One region of the Saezia sanguinis genome, then DNA from elsewhere that is predicted to be linked to it. Evidence: predicted binding sites of a transcription regulator. Region 1 holds the regulator's gene; each other region holds the start of a gene.
The links. The regulator sigma-54, encoded in region 1, starts transcription at its own class of promoters, with help from an activator protein. The targets are predictions, from matches to a motif close to TGGCANGNAANCTGCTTT.

Region 1 (5,768 bases):
CTGGCCCAATATCCGGATATGATCGCCGAAGCAGCGCACACGCTGGCACCGCACGATGTTGCATTTTATTTACGCGATCTTTCCAGTGCCTTCCACAGTTACTATGATGCCGAACGCGTACTGGTCCAGGACGCCAATCTGGTTTTGGCCCGTCTGGCATTATTGAGCGCCACACGCCAGGTACTGGCAAATGGCCTGGCCTTGCTGGGCGTTGGTGCGCCAGAATCAATGAGTCGCAACGATGTAGTATCATAAGGGCAATCTTTACTATGCAATCAACTTCTATCATGATTCAACAGCGCGGACTTTCACTGATCGGCTTTATTCTCGGGCTGGTACTGGGCCTGATTATTGCGGCAGGCGTGGCGTTTTACATCACCAAAACGCCGGTCCCCTTTGCCGACCGCTATTCTCAGCAGGAGCCGCTCCAGGTACCGAGTGACTGGAATCCGAACCGTTCTTTGCAGCCCCAAGGCGGGCCTGCCGCGCCCGAGCAGCAGACACCCCCGCCACTGCCTGAGACAGCAACAACGCCAACAGACAGCGTGATCCCGGCCCCTGCCACCACAGATGACCCGGTTGCCATTGCTGCGCTGGGTGGTGCCATGCCTTCAGGCAACGAACGCGTCGCGCCATCAACAACCGTAGCGCCAGAAGGCCGGCCTAATACCCCGCCCCCCGAAGCCAACATGCAGTTTTATGTGCAGGCAGGCGCTTTTGCCTCCCCAACCGAAGCCGAACAACAACGTGCCCGGTTGGCTTTGCTGGGCAACCAGGCTGTCATCAGCCAGGTAACCGCAGCAGGCAGAACGATTCACCGTGTACGCCTTGGCCCTTACTCCACCCGGGAAGCCGCCAGCATTGCACAGCGTAATCTGGCCAGCAACAACATTGATGCCGCCATCGTACTGGTACAGCAGTAACAAATCACTGCCACCATATGAACTAATGTGAACTGCCTATACTCCAAAGGTCATTCGCAGATAAGAGATAGGAAAACAACGATCATGCAACGCAGACATTTTTCAAAAGGGCTCGTCGCCGGAGTTTCAGTAATAACAGCCGGGCTAATGAGCCCACTGGCTCAAGCAAGCGAAGTCGCTCTGCAGGAGAATAAGAATTTCTGGCTGGTTAAGCCCGCTTTGCCCAACGATGCACCGGCTGGCAAAGTACAGGTCATTGAATTTTTCGCCTACAGCTGTAACCACTGTTTTGCTTTTGAATCCATCTTCAACGCCTGGGCTGCCAAAGCACCGGCAGATGCCTACATTCAGCGCGTTCCCGTATCATTCCGCTCCATAGTGGAACCCCATGCCCGTATTTATTACACGCTGGAAGCGCTCGACCGGCTGGATCTGCACGACACCGTGTTTGAAGAGGTTCAGGTAAAGAAAAATTATCTGATTGAACCTAAACCGATCCGCGCGTTTTTTGCGGCTCATGGCATCAATGCCGACGAAGCCATGAAAGTCTATGAATCTTTTGGTGTGCAATCCAAGGTTCAGCGTGCCAATCAACTGGTGGAAGCCTACGGCATTGAAGGAACTCCGGCCATCGGCGTTGGGGGACAGTATTGGACCATTGGCGCCTCTCAAGAGGCACTGCGTGTCGCTGAAACATTGATCGCCCGTGTTAAAGCCTCTATGGGCAGCTAATACCTTTTTCTGGTTTTACCATAGAAAATGCCGCTCAACGCGATACGCTTTGGCGGCTTTTTTATTGGTCCTGCCTTTCCGGGTTGTCATATTCTCTTTCTTTACACTGTTTTTGACTATTTCATCCAAGCCGATAGAAAACCTCCTGCTCTCTGCTGGATGATTACCGCTCCCCTGTAGAATCAAGTAAGATAGGGGTTGTTTAATGCAATTTTCATGCCGGACATAATTATGCAGACTGTTTTCTCACGGTTTTTCATATATGCAGCCAAGCAGATACCTGTTATCACGCTGTTATGCCTGATGTCCTTTTCCTCCTGGGCCGCCAATGATGATGCCAAACAGCCCATCCACATTGAGGCGGACCGCATGCAATACGACAATGCCAATAAAGTCAGCCGCTTTTTCGGTAATGTGGTTGCTTCGCAGGGGTCACTGACCATACGCGCCGCACAAATGGATGTCCGCCAGGTGGCATCAGGGCACCAGCTCGGCGTTGCCATTGGCTCGGCCCAGCACAGAGCCTATTTCAGGCAAAACCGTGACAACACCAATGAATATATCGAAGGCGAAGCCATCCGCCTGGAATATGACAGCCGTACCACCACATTGAAGCTCGTTGGCGATGCGACCATTCGGCGTTACCGGGGTACCGAGCTCTGGGACCAGTCTTCCGGCGGGGTCATTACCTATAACGACACCACCAGCTTTTTCACCGTGGAAAGCGGTCCCAACAGCAGCTCTGCCAGTGGCCGCATGACCATGGTCTTAACCCCTGAGCCAAACGATTAACCCGCCCGAAGGATTGGACATGAGTTTGGTTGCAACCAAAACCACATCTTCCACATCAACCCCAGACACCGCTTCCCAAGTGGCGAAGGCAAAACTCGACGCGACAGGGCTGAAAAAAACCTACGGTGCCCGCACCGTGGTGCAAGACGTTTCAATCGCTGTGGAATCAGGCGAGGTTGTGGGCCTGTTAGGCCCCAATGGCGCAGGCAAGACCACCTCGTTTTACATGATTGTCGGTCTGGTACGTGCAGATGCCGGGAAAATCATGATCAACGACCGGGACATCACCCGCATGCCGATCCATGAGCGCTCCCGCATGGGGTTATCCTACCTGCCGCAGGAAGCGTCTATTTTCCGCAAACTCAGTGTCTCGGAAAATATCCGCGCGGTGCTCGAACTGCAACTGGATGCCGACGGGCAAAGCCTTTCACGCAAACGCATTGATGAAGAGTTGGACCGCCTGATGCAAGACCTCCACGTTGACCGGCTGCGTGACTCCCCCGCCCTGGCACTGTCCGGTGGTGAACGGCGACGCGTGGAGATTGCGCGGGCACTCGCCACCTACCCCCATTTCATTTTGCTGGATGAACCCTTTGCGGGGATTGATCCGATTGCCGTCATTGAAATCCAGCGCATCATTGGTTTTTTAAAAGCACGCGGCATCGGCGTGCTGATTACCGATCATAACGTAAGGGAAACATTGAACATCTGCGATCACGCTTACATTATCAGTGAAGGCAAAGTCCTGACCCAGGGTACATCTGACGAAATCGTCGCCAACCCTGACGTGCGCCGGGTATACCTGGGCGAAAACTTCCGCATGTAGCAAGGTCGTCAAGCACCATGATGAAACCGGGCCTTCAGCTACGCATTTCACAGCACCTTGCGCTTACACCGCAATTGCAGCAGTCGATCCGGCTGTTGCAACTCTCCACGCTGGAATTGCAGCAGGAGGTTGAAAGCATGCTGGAGAGCAATCCTTTTTTAGAAGAGGACGGCCCGGAATCCGGCAATGAATTGCCGCTGGCACCAGCGTCGGCAGATAACATGGCAAGCACCGGTGATTCCTCTGACAGCGCTTCCAGCAGCAATGAACTTTCGGAAATGGACTGGTCACAGCCCCAGGAACTCGACAACCGCTCCAACGGCGACGATGAATGGGACTGGTCAGACAGCCGGGACTGGGGAGACAGCGTTTCCAACAGCAACGCACAGCCAGATGATGAGGAAACCGCCAACGCTTTGGAATGGGCCTCACAAAATGTATCGCTGACAGAACACCTTATGCAGCAGGCCCGCACACTGCATATCAGCGACGAAGACAAAGCTGCGTTGTACATTCTGATCGAATCCCTGGATGAAAACGGCTATCTGGCCGACGATCTGACCGATATCACCGACCAGTTACTCTCTTCACGCCAAAACAACATTGACTACGAGCTTGAACATGAGGATATGCTGGAGCGCCTCACATGCGCGCTGAACTGGCTGCAAACCATGCACCCGGCAGGTGTCGGTGCCCGCAACCTGTCCGAATGCCTGTGCCTGCAGCTTAAACAACTGCCAGACTCATTTCAAAAAGACCTGGCGCTGACCATTTGCACGCAACATCTGGATCTGCTTGCCAAACGAGATCACCGCAAGCTGGCGGCTATCACCGGATTTGATGAAGAAACCATACGCAGTGCCTATCAGCTCATTTTAACGCTGGACCCCAAGCCCGGACGCCAGTTTGCCAGTTCACCAGGAACGGTGCTCATCCCGGATGTGATTATCAAAAAATCGGGCAACCAATGGAAGGCCACGCTCAATCCGGACATCATGCCCAAAATCCGTGTCAATGATATCTATGCCCAGGCGTTGCGTGGACATAAAGGCAACGATGGCGCCCAGGCCTTGAACCAGCGCCTTCAGGAAGCCCGCTGGTTTATCAAAAACATTCAACAGCGTTTTGAAACCATTCTGCGTGTTTCTCAGGCAGTAGTGAACCGGCAAAGAAATTTCTTCACCCATGGCGAAATTGCCATGCGTCCACTGGTGTTACGCGAAATTGCCGACGAACTGGGGCTGCACGAATCAACCATTTCTCGCGTCACAACCGCCAAATACATGCTGACGCCATTTGGCATTTTTGAACTCAAGTTTTTCTTTGGCTCATCCCTGTCTACCGAGACCGGCGGCAACGCATCCAGTACTGCCGTACGTGCGCTGATCAAACAACTGGTCACCGAGGAAGACTCGCAAAAGCCGCTGTCTGACAACGATATTTCAAAAATGCTCGCTGAGCAGGGCATACAGGTTGCACGCCGCACTGTCGCCAAATACCGCGAAGGGCTGAAAATTGCCCCCGCCAATCTGCGCAAAGCCGTGTAAATGGTGCTGTTTGATCTGTTTTAACAGAAAACAGTTTTCCACCTACTATACACATCTTGCTGCCAACATCAGCGGGCCGCGCGGGTATGTTTTTGCATCACCATATGCTTGCCCCCTTCCAACACCAGCACCACAATTGCGGCCCATATCAGAATATAGGTGGGCCATTCACGCAAGTGAATTGATTCCCCCAGCAACAACGAAACCGCCACCAGCAATATCGGTTCCAGATAGCCCAGCAGACCAAACAGACTGAATGGCAGCAATTTATTGGCTACCACATAAAAAGCCCATGCCGTCGTGCTTAACACCCCCAGAAACGGAATCAGAATATACAGCGCAGGCTTTTGCGCCAGCACCTCCCATGACAGAGCGCCATGCATGACAAACCAGACAGATAAGGGCAGCATCAATGCAATTTCATACCACAACCCGCCCATGTGGTTCACATCGAAACGGCGCCGCATAAAAAAATACAAAGGGAAACCCAGTGCAACCACCAGCGTTTCCCACGCCATGCCGCCAACATAAAAAAACTCATTGACCACTCCGACGGCTGCCAGCAAAGTTGCCAGCTTCTTCAGCCAGGAAAGCGGCTCGCCATACACAAAGTAGCCTACCAGTACCATCACCAGAGGCATCAGAAAATAACCTAACGAGACCTGCAAGGCGCGATCATTCATCGGCGCCCACATGAACAGCCAGAATTGAATGCCCAGTAAAAACGAATTCAGAACCAGCACCCCGGCAAAAGCCGGCGTTTTTTTCACCCGCTGCCACACCTGCTTCACCAGAGTCCACTCTTTACCGGCAACCGCAAATAACGTCACCATGGGCAGCGTGAACAATATTCTCCACCCCATCACTTCCTGCCCGCTCAGCGGCTGCAGCAAAGAGGCATAGTAATAGAGCCCGCCAAACAGTGCAGAAGCCAGAATCGAGAAAAAA
Region 2 (5,768 bases), on a different contig from region 1:
TCCTTGAGTGCCCCTGCGGCTAAAGTTTTGGAACCGGCAGACAAAGGTGCCTGGCACGCCAACATCATCAGTCATGCCAGTTGCATGGAAGAACTGCTGGCCGAAGCCAAGCTGGTGGCGGCATCTGACGCCAGCATTTTGCTGTTGGGAGAAAGCGGCACCGGCAAGGAAATGCTGGCACGCGCGATCCACCATGCCAGCCCGCGGGCGAAAAAACCATTCATCGCCATCAATTGCAGCGCTATTCCCGAAACATTGCTCGAATCTGAACTGTTCGGCCACGTGAAAGGCGCTTTTACAGATGCCGTCAATAACCACAAAGGCCTGTTTCAGGAAGCCGATGGCGGCACGCTGATGCTGGATGAAATCGGTGATATGCCGCCATCCTTGCAAGTCAAGCTGCTGCGCGTGCTACAGGAGCATGTGGTGCGCCCTGTCGGGTCAACCCAATCCATCCCGGTAGATGTGCGCATTATTTCAGCCACCCACAGAAACCTGGAAGATGCCATGGCCAATGGCGAATTTCGCGAAGACCTGTATTACCGGCTGAACGTCGTCACACTGAACCTGCCCCCGCTTTCACAACGGCGGGAAGACATTCCACTGCTGGCCAGCCATTTTCTCAATGCCCTGACCCAGAAATACGGGAAAAAAATATCCGGATTTTCACCAGAAGCACTGCGGGCGCTGGCAACAGCTCCCTGGCCGGGCAATGTGCGCCAGTTGCTTAACGTGGTAGAACAGGTATGCGCCCTGTGCACCACACCGCTGATCCCGTTGTCTCTGGTTCAGCGCGCCCTGCGTACCCCCAGCGTGCAGGTACTCACCTACAATCAGGCCAAACAGAAGTTTGAAAGGGAATACTTGGTTGGCCTGATGAAAATGACCGATGGTGTGGTTGCCGACGCAGCACGCCTGGCTGACCGCAACCGTACCGAGTTTTACCGTCTGCTGCAAAAACATGGCCTGACCCCGGGGCACTTTCACAATAAAAATGAAGAAACGCTGCTGGAGCCGCCTGACCTGGGCTAGGTCGTGTTAAAACGACCGCCGGCGTGCAGTTCGGCGATACAAACGATCAAAGCAGAAAAACCCCAACCCTGCCTTCAGATGCGGTGACGGATGGCGCATGAACATAACGGATATGGCATTCGCCAATGCCACCAATACCATCCCGGTGCTGCAATTGGCGTTATTTTGTCTACCGGACATGCACGCCATGATACCCCCCACCAACATCCCCCAATACCTCACCCACGCCGGATACAAACCGACCAATGTATCAACCGATGTATCAGATTCACATTTCTGATCCAATCGCCTGAAAACCGCCCCCATCAACGCCTGCGGTGAACAGCTTGCTCTCCCACCGGTTCTCGGTTTTTTATGCTGTCGCTGTGCAGCGACATACATAATCCATTGTTTTTAAAAGAATAGAGGCTCAGCCCTGATCAGGCTGTCGTTGAGCAGCGACAAATATCCTGCTATTTCCCCTTTAATTCAGTTTTGCGCTGGCAAAAAAATAATAACTATATGTTTTTAAACAAATTTTTAGCAATGGCACAACATTTGCTTTATAGAGAGGCAGAGAACTATTACAGATAACAACTACTTTTACTGATTTAATTTTATGTACAGGCAACATTCGAACAAACGCACAGCTCCTCAGATCAACCGGGGATCTATGGTACCGCAACCCTGGCAAGGCTTCTGGAAAGGCCTGGGGCAAGGTATCCGCAAAGTACTGTTCACCGAAATTCATTTATTTAAACGGGCTGCACAGACGAAACAGGAGCCTTGGCAGCGCGCGGTCAAATTCCGCCGCAGCACTTTGGCTTTACTGACGCTATCCATTACCGCATTTGCAACCTGGCTGTTTACACAGGTTCAGGGCGACTATCACAATGTCTGGCTTCAATATGGCCATGTTGCATTGTTCGCCGTGCTGTCCGCCTGGATCATCGTTGGCTTTAGCACCGCGCTCATGGGGTTCTGGGTATTGCTGCGTGGTGACCGCTACGCCATGACGGCGCAATCCGTTGCGCACGATAAACTGGCATCCGATGTGCGGACTGCCGTCATCATGCCGATTTGCAATGAAGACACCACAACCGTGTTTGCCGGGCTCAGAGCCATTGCAGAATCACTGGCTGCAACTGAAAACGCCAAAGCATTCGACGTGTATGTACTGTCTGACAGCCGCGATCCTGAAATTATTGCCGCAGAACGCAAAGCATGGGAAGAACTGCGCTGGACGCTGGCAAACCAGCACAAAACCCCTGTTGAGGTTTACTATCGCCTGCGTACCCGTCGCGTTCACCGCAAAGCGGGTAACGTTGCAGACTTCTGCCGCCGCTGGGGTAAAAACTACCGCTATATGATTGTGCTTGATGCCGACAGCGTGATGAGCGGAGACTGCCTGGTCACATTGGCCAAACTGATGGAAGCCAACCCTCAGGCCGGTATTATCCAGACAGCCACGCAGGCCGTCGGCCAGGTGACCCTGCACGCCCGTGTGCAGCAGTTTGCCGCCCGCGTCGTGGGCCGCGTCTTTACGCTGGGCATGCAATTCTGGCAATTGGGTGAATCACATTACTTCGGTCACAATGCCATTATCCGTGTTGAACCGTTCATGAAACACTGTGCGCTGGCCCCGATCAAAGGCAAAGGCGGCCTGTCAGGCGACATCATGTCCCATGACTTTGTGGAAGCCGCCCTCATGCGTCGTGCCGGTTACTATGTCTGGATGGTTGCAGACCTTAAAGGCAGCTACGAACAACAGCCACCAGACCTGCTGTCTGAATTGCAGCGAGACCGCCGCTGGTGCCAGGGCAACATTCAAAACAGCCGCCTGATCACAGAACCCGGCCTGCACGGTGTGCACCGTGCCATGCTGGCAACCGGCTTCATGTCGTACTTCTCTGCCCCGCTGTGGATGATGTTTCTGGCATTCGGCACCGCTTTGTGGCTGACAATGCCTGCCACAGCGCATGCAACCGTTTTCAGCCATGAAATGGTCGGCCTGTGGATCATGACACTTGCCATTTTGTTCATGCCCCGTTTACTGGGTGTGCTGGCAGTCATCATCAAAGGTGAACAACGCTTTTACGGTGGCACCTGGAGCCTGATCAGCAGTTCTTTACTTGAAGCCGCAATTGCCTTGCTGCAAGCACCTATCCGTATGGTTGCCCATACCCTGTTTGTACTGACTGCGCTGACCGGTATCAAACTGGAATGGAAATCGCCTCCCAGAGAAGCTGTTTCTGTTCCATGGAATACAGCATTCTCACATTTTGCATCGCTGATCCTGATTGTGACCGCGCTGTTCACATTCATCTGCTACTGGGACGCTGAAGCTGTCGTCTGGCTCTCTCCAGTGCTGCTGCCCCTGCTGCTGGTCGCGCCTATTACCGTGCTAACCAGTCAGATATCTCTGGGTGAGTTGATTCGCCAACATCGTCTGCTGCTGATCCCCGAAGAGGCGCTTTCTCCCATGGTTTTACGCAATGCATGGAAACATATACGTCGTGCATTGCAAGTGGAAATGACCGGAAAAATGCAGCTCGCGGTATAAGCGTTTAAAATAAATTCCAAGCTTGGCCTAAATGAAACCTAGGCACCCCCTCTAAGATTGCCCGTCTTAGGGGGGCGTTTTTTATCTGCCGTATGTCGGCACGACATTCATCCGCACACTTCAAATTTATAACCTGTCTTGCCATGCTTTCCGCCATGCCATGGGTCAAGCTCGGCATCGCATTTATTTCACAGGCGTTATGATGTGTGACAGGCCTTTTGAGCCCTCTTTGAACACGAGCCAGGCTGCTCTTGTGAATAACAACAGATAGCACAAAAAATATTAAAACGCTGCCGCCGCATCTACGCAGGGCTTTGACATAAAAATATGGAAAGTAGCCGCACCGCCTGAAGTCTGTGTTTGTCAAAGCAACGCTGCAATGTACAAAGTACAGGCTTGATGCATTCCTGCCGATATCGCCACAACAACACGGCGGCAAAAGCCCCGGCCTCCTTCTGTCAGCAGCCAGCCTCAGTTTCATCCAGCAGCCATTGCTGCAGCAACTGAGGCAGCTCTGCCACCTCATCCGCTACATCGGCTTCATGCACAGCATTATGGAATAAGGCATTCAGCAGGCGCTGCACAACACCCGCTTGCGGCAGCGAAACGCCAAAATGAACTGCCACGCCTTGCCTGAATACCGCAATGGAAGGAAAGTTCGTCACATCAACGTCTCCTGCCACATCGCTGTCATCTTCCACATCCAGCCAGACAAAAAGCGTTTCAGGAAATTTGCCTGCAAGCTCATCTGTCATGTCACGAAAAGTGCGGCAAGTGCCGCACCATTGGGCGCATAACAACAGCACCAGATTGCCGCCGGCCAATACCTGGGGCAAGCGCTCCTTCAGTTGAGGAAAATCCCCGGCAACCAACTGCAGAACCTGATTCATTTTCCTGATGCTGTTTTCTTTTAATGATCCGGTTAATTACGCACCGCTTTGCCGGTATTGAGCATGCCTTCAATACGCTGCAATGTTTTTTCATTGCCCAGCAGGCGAATAAACTCCTGCCGCTCCAGCGCAATCAGATCAGCCTCGGTCACAACCGTTCCAGCGGCAACATCGCCGCCGGACAGCACACGCGCCAGGCTTTGCCCAATAACCTCATCATACTCAGTGCACTTTTCCGCCTGCTGCCATGCCTGCAGCCGCTGCTGCAATACTTTCTGCAATTCAGTGCCCCCGACAGGGAATGGCTGCTGCAACGGAGGCCGATAGCCGCTGGCAAACATCGCTCTGGCCTGTTGAATCGCCACATACAGCAGCTCATCCTTATGCGGCACCACAATGTCACTGTGCAATGCATATCCCAGTTTGACAGCATCCAAAGCGCTGCCACTGGTCTGCGCGGCCATCACCTGGTCAAACGCCGGCAGGATAAATGGCTCTGTCCCCAGGCCATGACCCGAACCGGCCTTTTCTGCCGCACGCCGCGCCAGATAAGTCAGCCCGCCACCAGCCGGGATCACGCCCACATTGAACTCCACCAGGCCCATGGCGCTTTCCAGTGCCATCACCCGACGGGCGCAATACAACGCGATCTCGCATCCACCGCCCAATGCCTTGCCGTGCACAGCTGCCACGGTCGGCACCAATGCATAACGCAAACGCAATGAAAGACGCTGCAAATCGGCCAGATCTTTTTCAACCGCTGCCGCCCCCTGCGAAGCACATAACTCCATCACCGTTTTCAGATCAAACCCGGCTGAAAACAGAGCATCAGGCGCCCAGATCACCAGCCCCTGATAGCCACCGTTCTCGGCCTCATCAATGGCTTTGTGCAGGCCATGTACTGCTACCCGGCTCAGCGCATGCACTTTGGTTTTCAGCGATGCAATGAGCACAGGCTCATCCAGCGTCCACAGGCGGATGGCCTCATCCTCATAAATCGTCTGCCCGGTCTTTTTCGGATCAAGCGCAGCACCGCCCAGCACATTCTCACGGAAATACTGGCGCTGGTATACCGGCAAGGCACTCTGAGGCAAATAACTGCCCGACTGCGCAGACCATGAGCCTTCAGGCAGATGAACACCATTGCGCCCATCAAACACCCATGCCGGCAGCGGCGCATCGCACAAAGTCAGCTTGGCATCAATATCTTCCTTGATCCAGTTGGCCACTTTTTGCCAGCCGGCCTCCTGCCACAATTCAAACGGGCCCTGCTTCCAGCCAAAGCCCCAGCGCATGGCAAAGTC
Region 3 (5,768 bases), on a different contig from region 1:
GTGCGGCACTGCTGTCCGTGATCGGCTCAATATTTTGTGCCTGTGCCCCTTTGTCGCCCTGGGTCAGTTCAAAACGGACCCGCCCACCGGGTTTCAGGGTACGAAACCCTTCCATTTGGATAGCGGAAAAGTGTGCAAAAACATCCGGGCCACCATCGTCGGGCTGAATAAAACCAAATCCTTTTGCATTGTTAAACCACTTGACAATTCCAAGCGCATACATGGCGTACTCCTCTATATAACTGGTGCCTGAAATGCATCTTAACGAATAGGGTTAGTGCGTCAATTCAGGGTTTGTCCCGATGTAATATCCGCCTAATCACGATAGGGGATTAAAGGGCATTATTGCGATTGGCTTGAAAGTGAACAATTCACCCTGATGTAGATGAAAGTTGACAGCAACTTGTTGAAAGGCAAAAGAAGTCATTTTTTTGAAAACGGGAATTTCCTCATGGCATAAATCTGTGTAACATGAGAGGCATGAAATCGGTAGAATTCTTTGCATGATTTGTTATATGGTAAATATGCACGGTGTGCAGCAGCATCAGCCTATGCAGCCGAACGAGCAAACCCCGGCCCTGGCCGAGCCGGATGTCCTGTTAACGGAGCCGCCGCCCTTTTATCAGGTGGTGATGCTCAATGACGACTTTACCCCTATGGAGTTTGTGGTCTATGTTATTCAAGAGTATTTTGGCAAGGATCTGGAAGTGGCAACAACCATCATGTTGAAAATTCACTATGAAGGCCGTGGCATTTGTGGCGTATTTCCGCGCGATATTGCTGCGACCAAGGTGGATATGGTGTTATCTGCTGCCCAGCAGGCGCAGCACCCCTTGCAGTGCATTATGGAGGCCGTATGATCGCTCAGGAATTGGAAGTCAGTCTGCACATGGCATTTGTCGAGGCGCGGCAGCAGCGCCACGAGTTCATTACCGTGGAGCATCTGCTGCTGGCATTGCTGGATAATCCGTCAGCGAAAGACGTGTTGCTGGCCTGTGCCGCAGATGTGGACGAACTGCGTCAGAGTCTGACCCAGTTCATTACCGATAACACACCAACCATCGCCGGGGAAGGCGAGGTGGATACGCGCCCGACACTCGGGTTTCAGCGTGTGATCCAGCGTGCCATCATGCATGTGCAGTCCACCGGCAATGGCAAAAAAGAAGTGACCGGCGCCAACGTGCTGGTATCCATTTTTGGTGAAAAAGATTCGCATGCCGTGTATTACCTGCATCAGCAGGGGATTACCCGGCTGGATGTGGTGAACTACATTGCGCATGGCATTCGCAAGACCGATGTGTCTGACGCGGGCAGAACCAGTGATGCCAGCAGTGAGCAGGTGAACAGCGAAGAGGCGCAGAACGGGGAAAAAGGCTCTCCGCTCGAGCAGTTTACCGTGAACCTGAACCAGCAGGCCAAAGAGGGCCGGATTGATCCGCTGATTGGGCGTGAGTCCGAGGTGGAGCGGGTGGTACAGGTGTTGTGCCGCCGCCGTAAAAACAACCCGCTGCTGGTGGGCGAGGCTGGTGTGGGCAAAACAGCCATTGCAGAAGGCCTGGCCTGGCGCATTACCCAAAATACCGTGCCCGAAGTGCTGGCTGACGCTGTGGTGTATGCGCTGGACATGGGGGCATTGCTGGCCGGTACCAAATACCGGGGTGACTTTGAGCAGCGGCTCAAAGGGGTGCTCAAAGCGCTGAAAGACAAGCCGGAATCCATCCTGTTCATTGATGAAATACATACGCTGATTGGTGCGGGTGCGGCTTCCGGCGGAACGCTGGATGCCTCCAACCTGCTCAAACCCGCACTGAGTTCTGGGCAGTTGCGCTGCATTGGCGCGACCACGTTTACCGAATACCGGGGAATTTTTGAAAAAGACAGTGCATTGAGCCGCCGCTTCCAGAAAATTGACGTGGTGGCGCCTTCGGTCGAGCAGACAGTGGAGATTCTCAAAGGGCTGAAATCGCGTTTTGAAGAACACCACAGTGTGAAGTATGCCAATGCTGCATTGCAGGCAGCGGCTGAGCTCAGCGACAAGTTCATCAATGACAGGCATTTGCCCGACAAGGCCATTGACGTGATTGATGAGGCCGGTGCTGCACAGCGCCTGCTGCCCAAGAGCAAGCAGAAAAAAACCATTACCCGGGCGGATGTGGAAGACATTGTTGCCAAAATAGCACGCTCGGGGCTGGGACGGACTGACAAACCGATTGGTTCCTTCCTGTTCTCCGGGCCGACCGGCGTCGGGAAAACCGAAGTGGCCCGGCAGTTGGCTTATATTTTAGGCATTGACCTGATCCGCTTTGATATGTCTGAATACATGGAGCGCCATGCAGTCAGCCGCTTGATCGGGGCGCCTCCCGGTTATGTCGGGTTTGACCAGGGCGGGCTGCTGACCGAAGCCATCACGCAAAAACCGCACAGCGTGCTGCTGCTTGATGAAATTGAAAAAGCGCATCCGGATGTATTTAATGTGCTGCTGCAGGTCATGGACCACGGCACATTGACGGATAACAACGGACGCAAGGCGGATTTCCGTAATGTGATCATCATCATGACCACCAATGCGGGGGCTGAGACGATGAACAAGGCCACCATCGGATTCACAACGCAGCGCGAATCAGGTGATGAAATGGCGGATATCAAGCGCCTGTTCACACCGGAATTCCGCAACCGGCTGGATGCAATTGTCAATTTCAGCGCATTGAACGAGGAAGTGATCCTGCGTGTGGTGGACAAATTCCTGCTGCAGCTTGAAGCGCAATTGGCAGAGAAAAAGGTGGACGTGACCTTTACCGATGAACTGCGGCGCGATCTGGCTCAGAAAGGGTTTGATCCAATGATGGGCGCTCGCCCCATGCAGCGCCTGATTCAGGATACCATCCGCAGTGCTCTGGCAGATGAACTGCTGTTTGGACGCCTGATCAACGGCGGACATGTCACCGTGGATATGGATGCACAAGGGCAGGTACAGCTCAAAATTGACCCGCCGCCTGAAAAGGGGGAAGGAAAATCCCGTAATCAGGAGTCGGCTGCGGCAACTGAGTAATCATCCGGGCTGGCTTTTGATAAATCCCCATAGGTTTTTGCCAACCTGTGGGGATTTTGTTATGAAATAAACTAACTAGGCAGAATGATGGTTTTCACATCCGTAAATTTCGCCAGGCAAAACAAAATACTTCTGGCTAAATTACACAAAATGTCAAAATTGACTGAATTGACCTCGGTGTGACAAAAAGGGATGTCTTAAATGACAAAAATGTAACCCTATTTTTAGCGATTCGCTGGAAAGTGTGAAATATTTCGCAGTTTTAAGGTTGGCACGGTCCATGCATATCTTTTGGTGAAGGCTACGATATGTAGTTCCTAATTAACCAAGGAAGGTCAAATTATGAAAAAGCAAATTATGTCTGTGAAGCGCGGCGCTCAAAAGGGTTTCACCCTGATCGAATTGATGATCGTTGTGGCTATTATCGGTATTCTGGCAGCTTTCGCTCTGCCGATGTACCAGGATTACACTGTGCGTACTCGCTTGGGTGAAGGCTTAGTGCTGGCTTCTTCAGCGAAAAACATTGTAGTTGACAATGCTACCAATGGTTTCACATTCAACCAAGGTTGGTCGAACGGCCCGACTGGTACAATCAAGTCTACCCGCAATGTGACAGAGGTTAATCTTGATGGAACTGGTGTCATTACGATTAAAGGCGACTCTACTCGTGTAAATGGTATTGAGTTAGTGCTGTCTCCGTGGGATAACGACGGTGCGCTGCAGACCGGCAGACTGCCTGTTGGACGTATTGCTTGGTCATGCCACAGCTCTACCAACGCAACTGCCCCTAACCAGTTGCCGCCGGAATGCCGCTTTACCACTGCAACAGCACCTGCTGCATCTGGTAACTAATCATATCCATCTATATGGATTAAAAATGGGGTCTTCGGGCCCCATTTTTTATTTTGAATGTTGCAATTTTGATTGAATTATTAAGCGTAAAATGTACCGCTGAATCCTGAATGAGTATTCCGTGCAAAAATACGAAAAATCTCAATTGAAAGATGAGCAAACGGTATCCTCAGCGGTTTCCGCTTGGACTGGCGTTGCGGGTATTTTCGGGCTTCTTGCTGCACTGATCGTTGTTTATATTGTCCGGCCTGGTTATACCATTGCGTGGCTTGTTTTGATGGGAAGCGCAACTGTGCCTATGCTGTTTGCTGAATATTACAGGAACCGGCAGTGGAAAAGTACGGCCACCGCTCCTGGTTCTTTTACTTGCCAACAGATATTGGGCTGGAAAATTCGTGGGCTGCTATTTGCAGGCTTGATCTGGGTGGTAACTTTAGCTGTATTTCAGTTTGCAAATATGGCAGTTACTGCAACATTGTTGGAATTTTTGCCCTGGTTGGGGCCGTTGTTGCTGGGGTACCTGTTTTTTTACCTGATAAGAGTCCGGAGTGAAGATTGGGAGCCCGGAACCTTACTGTCTTTAGGCTATGCGCTGGATCAGCAGGGATACCGGTGGGGGGTATGGAAAGATACAGCGCGCAATCATTTGATCAAGGCGTTTTTTCTACCCTTGATGATTGATGCTTCGTATCTTTGGCTGGTCATGTTTTATCATGATCTGGAGCGTGGCTTTCAGATCGCATGGTATTTTGTGCCGATGGCACTTCTGTACCTGATCGATACGGTTTACGCAACAATTGGCTATATGTGTAATTCGCATCGTCTGGATACCCATATCAGATCCAGTAATCCCTACTTGCTGGCCTGGGTAGCGGCTCTGGTCTGTTATCCACCTTTAATGTTCTTACGCGAAAATGCAGGTCTTATGCTATATACCCAAAATGGCTCGGGTACAGGGGGCGCTCCATGGATGGTTTGGTTTGAGCGGGGGAGCCCCCTGTTTTACAGTTGGGGCGCCGTTATCGTTGCATTGACGGTGATTTACGCATGGGCAACAGTGATTTTCGGTATCCGGTTCAGCAATTTGACCAACCGTGGCATCATTACCAATGGTCCTTACCGTTACTTTAAGCATCCGGCTTATCTGGCCAAAAACCTGTCATGGTGGTTTTTGTATGTTCCCTTTTTAAGCATGGCTTCGGGTTGGCATACTTTGCAGATGGTGGGGGCATTATTTGTGACCAACATGATTTACTGGTGTCGAGCCAAAACAGAAGAGTGGCATTTGATGCAGGACCCGCAGTATCAGGCATACTCGAAATGGATTGCTCGCAATGGTTTGTTCGCCCGCGTGAAAAAACTTTTTCAATGAAAAAAACCAGACTGACTATTTTATTGATGCTTCTGAGTGTGGTTGCTGCCGGTTGTTATTGGTATCAAGGTGGGCCATTACCGTTGAACTGGGAGTTACGCCGCTTTGCAATGCTGTGGCACCTGGATGGTATGATGCTTGGGATTCGACATCCTGATGGACGCACAGAGCATATCGTGATCGGATACCATGCCCGCAATGGCGAGGAAAAGGTGCTTCCTTTGACGGAAAATGAACCAATGCGCATTGCCAGTTTGTCCAAGCCGATCACGGCGATGACTATCCGCTGGATGGTGAAAAAGGGGCAGTTGCAGTTGGACGGAAAACTGGTCGATTTATTGCCTCAACTTGACTACTCCCGGGACGAATACTATCGGCAGATCACGGTAGCTGACCTATTGCGACATGTAGCAGGATTTAGCGCCCGCCAATCGGGTGATGTAGTGGTAACGGATAACGGTTTGGTTTCATGCGACCAAGCTATCCATAAAGTGC

Region 2: a site for sigma-54 is predicted at 1,559-1,576, ahead of mdoH (glucans biosynthesis glucosyltransferase MdoH). Genes of this name have one in related genera too.
Region 3: a site for sigma-54 is predicted at 3,319-3,336, ahead of AACY98_RS14175 (pilin). Genes of this name have one in related genera too.

Annotation. Positions count from the first base shown of each region.
Region 1 is NZ_CAWUGC010000017.1:202,322-208,089, forward strand. Features, by position in the region: gene argS (arginine--tRNA ligase) at 1-255, shown strand, start outside; gene AACY98_RS12655 (SPOR domain-containing protein) at 288-923, shown strand; gene AACY98_RS12660 (thiol:disulfide interchange protein DsbA/DsbL) at 1,071-1,655, shown strand; gene lptA (lipopolysaccharide transport periplasmic protein LptA) at 1,959-2,447, shown strand; gene lptB (LPS export ABC transporter ATP-binding protein) at 2,467-3,273, shown strand; gene AACY98_RS12675 (RNA polymerase factor sigma-54) at 3,291-4,820, shown strand; gene rarD (EamA family transporter RarD) at 4,889-5,768, opposite strand, start outside.
Region 2 is NZ_CAWUGC010000002.1:39,902-45,669, forward strand. Features, by position in the region: gene AACY98_RS02275 (sigma 54-interacting transcriptional regulator) at 1-1,032, shown strand, start outside; gene AACY98_RS02280 (hypothetical protein) at 1,130-1,312, shown strand; gene mdoH (glucans biosynthesis glucosyltransferase MdoH) at 1,631-3,574, shown strand; gene AACY98_RS02290 (thioredoxin domain-containing protein) at 4,033-4,464, opposite strand; gene AACY98_RS02295 (3-hydroxyacyl-CoA dehydrogenase/enoyl-CoA hydratase family protein) at 4,497-5,768, opposite strand, start outside.
Region 3 is NZ_CAWUGC010000019.1:125,245-131,012, reverse strand. Features, by position in the region: gene AACY98_RS14190 (cold-shock protein) at 1-223, opposite strand, end outside; gene clpS (ATP-dependent Clp protease adapter ClpS) at 552-860, shown strand; gene AACY98_RS14180 (AAA family ATPase) at 857-3,049, shown strand; gene AACY98_RS14175 (pilin) at 3,407-3,901, shown strand; gene AACY98_RS14170 (isoprenylcysteine carboxylmethyltransferase family protein) at 4,359-5,273, shown strand; gene AACY98_RS14165 (serine hydrolase domain-containing protein) at 5,222-5,768, shown strand, end outside.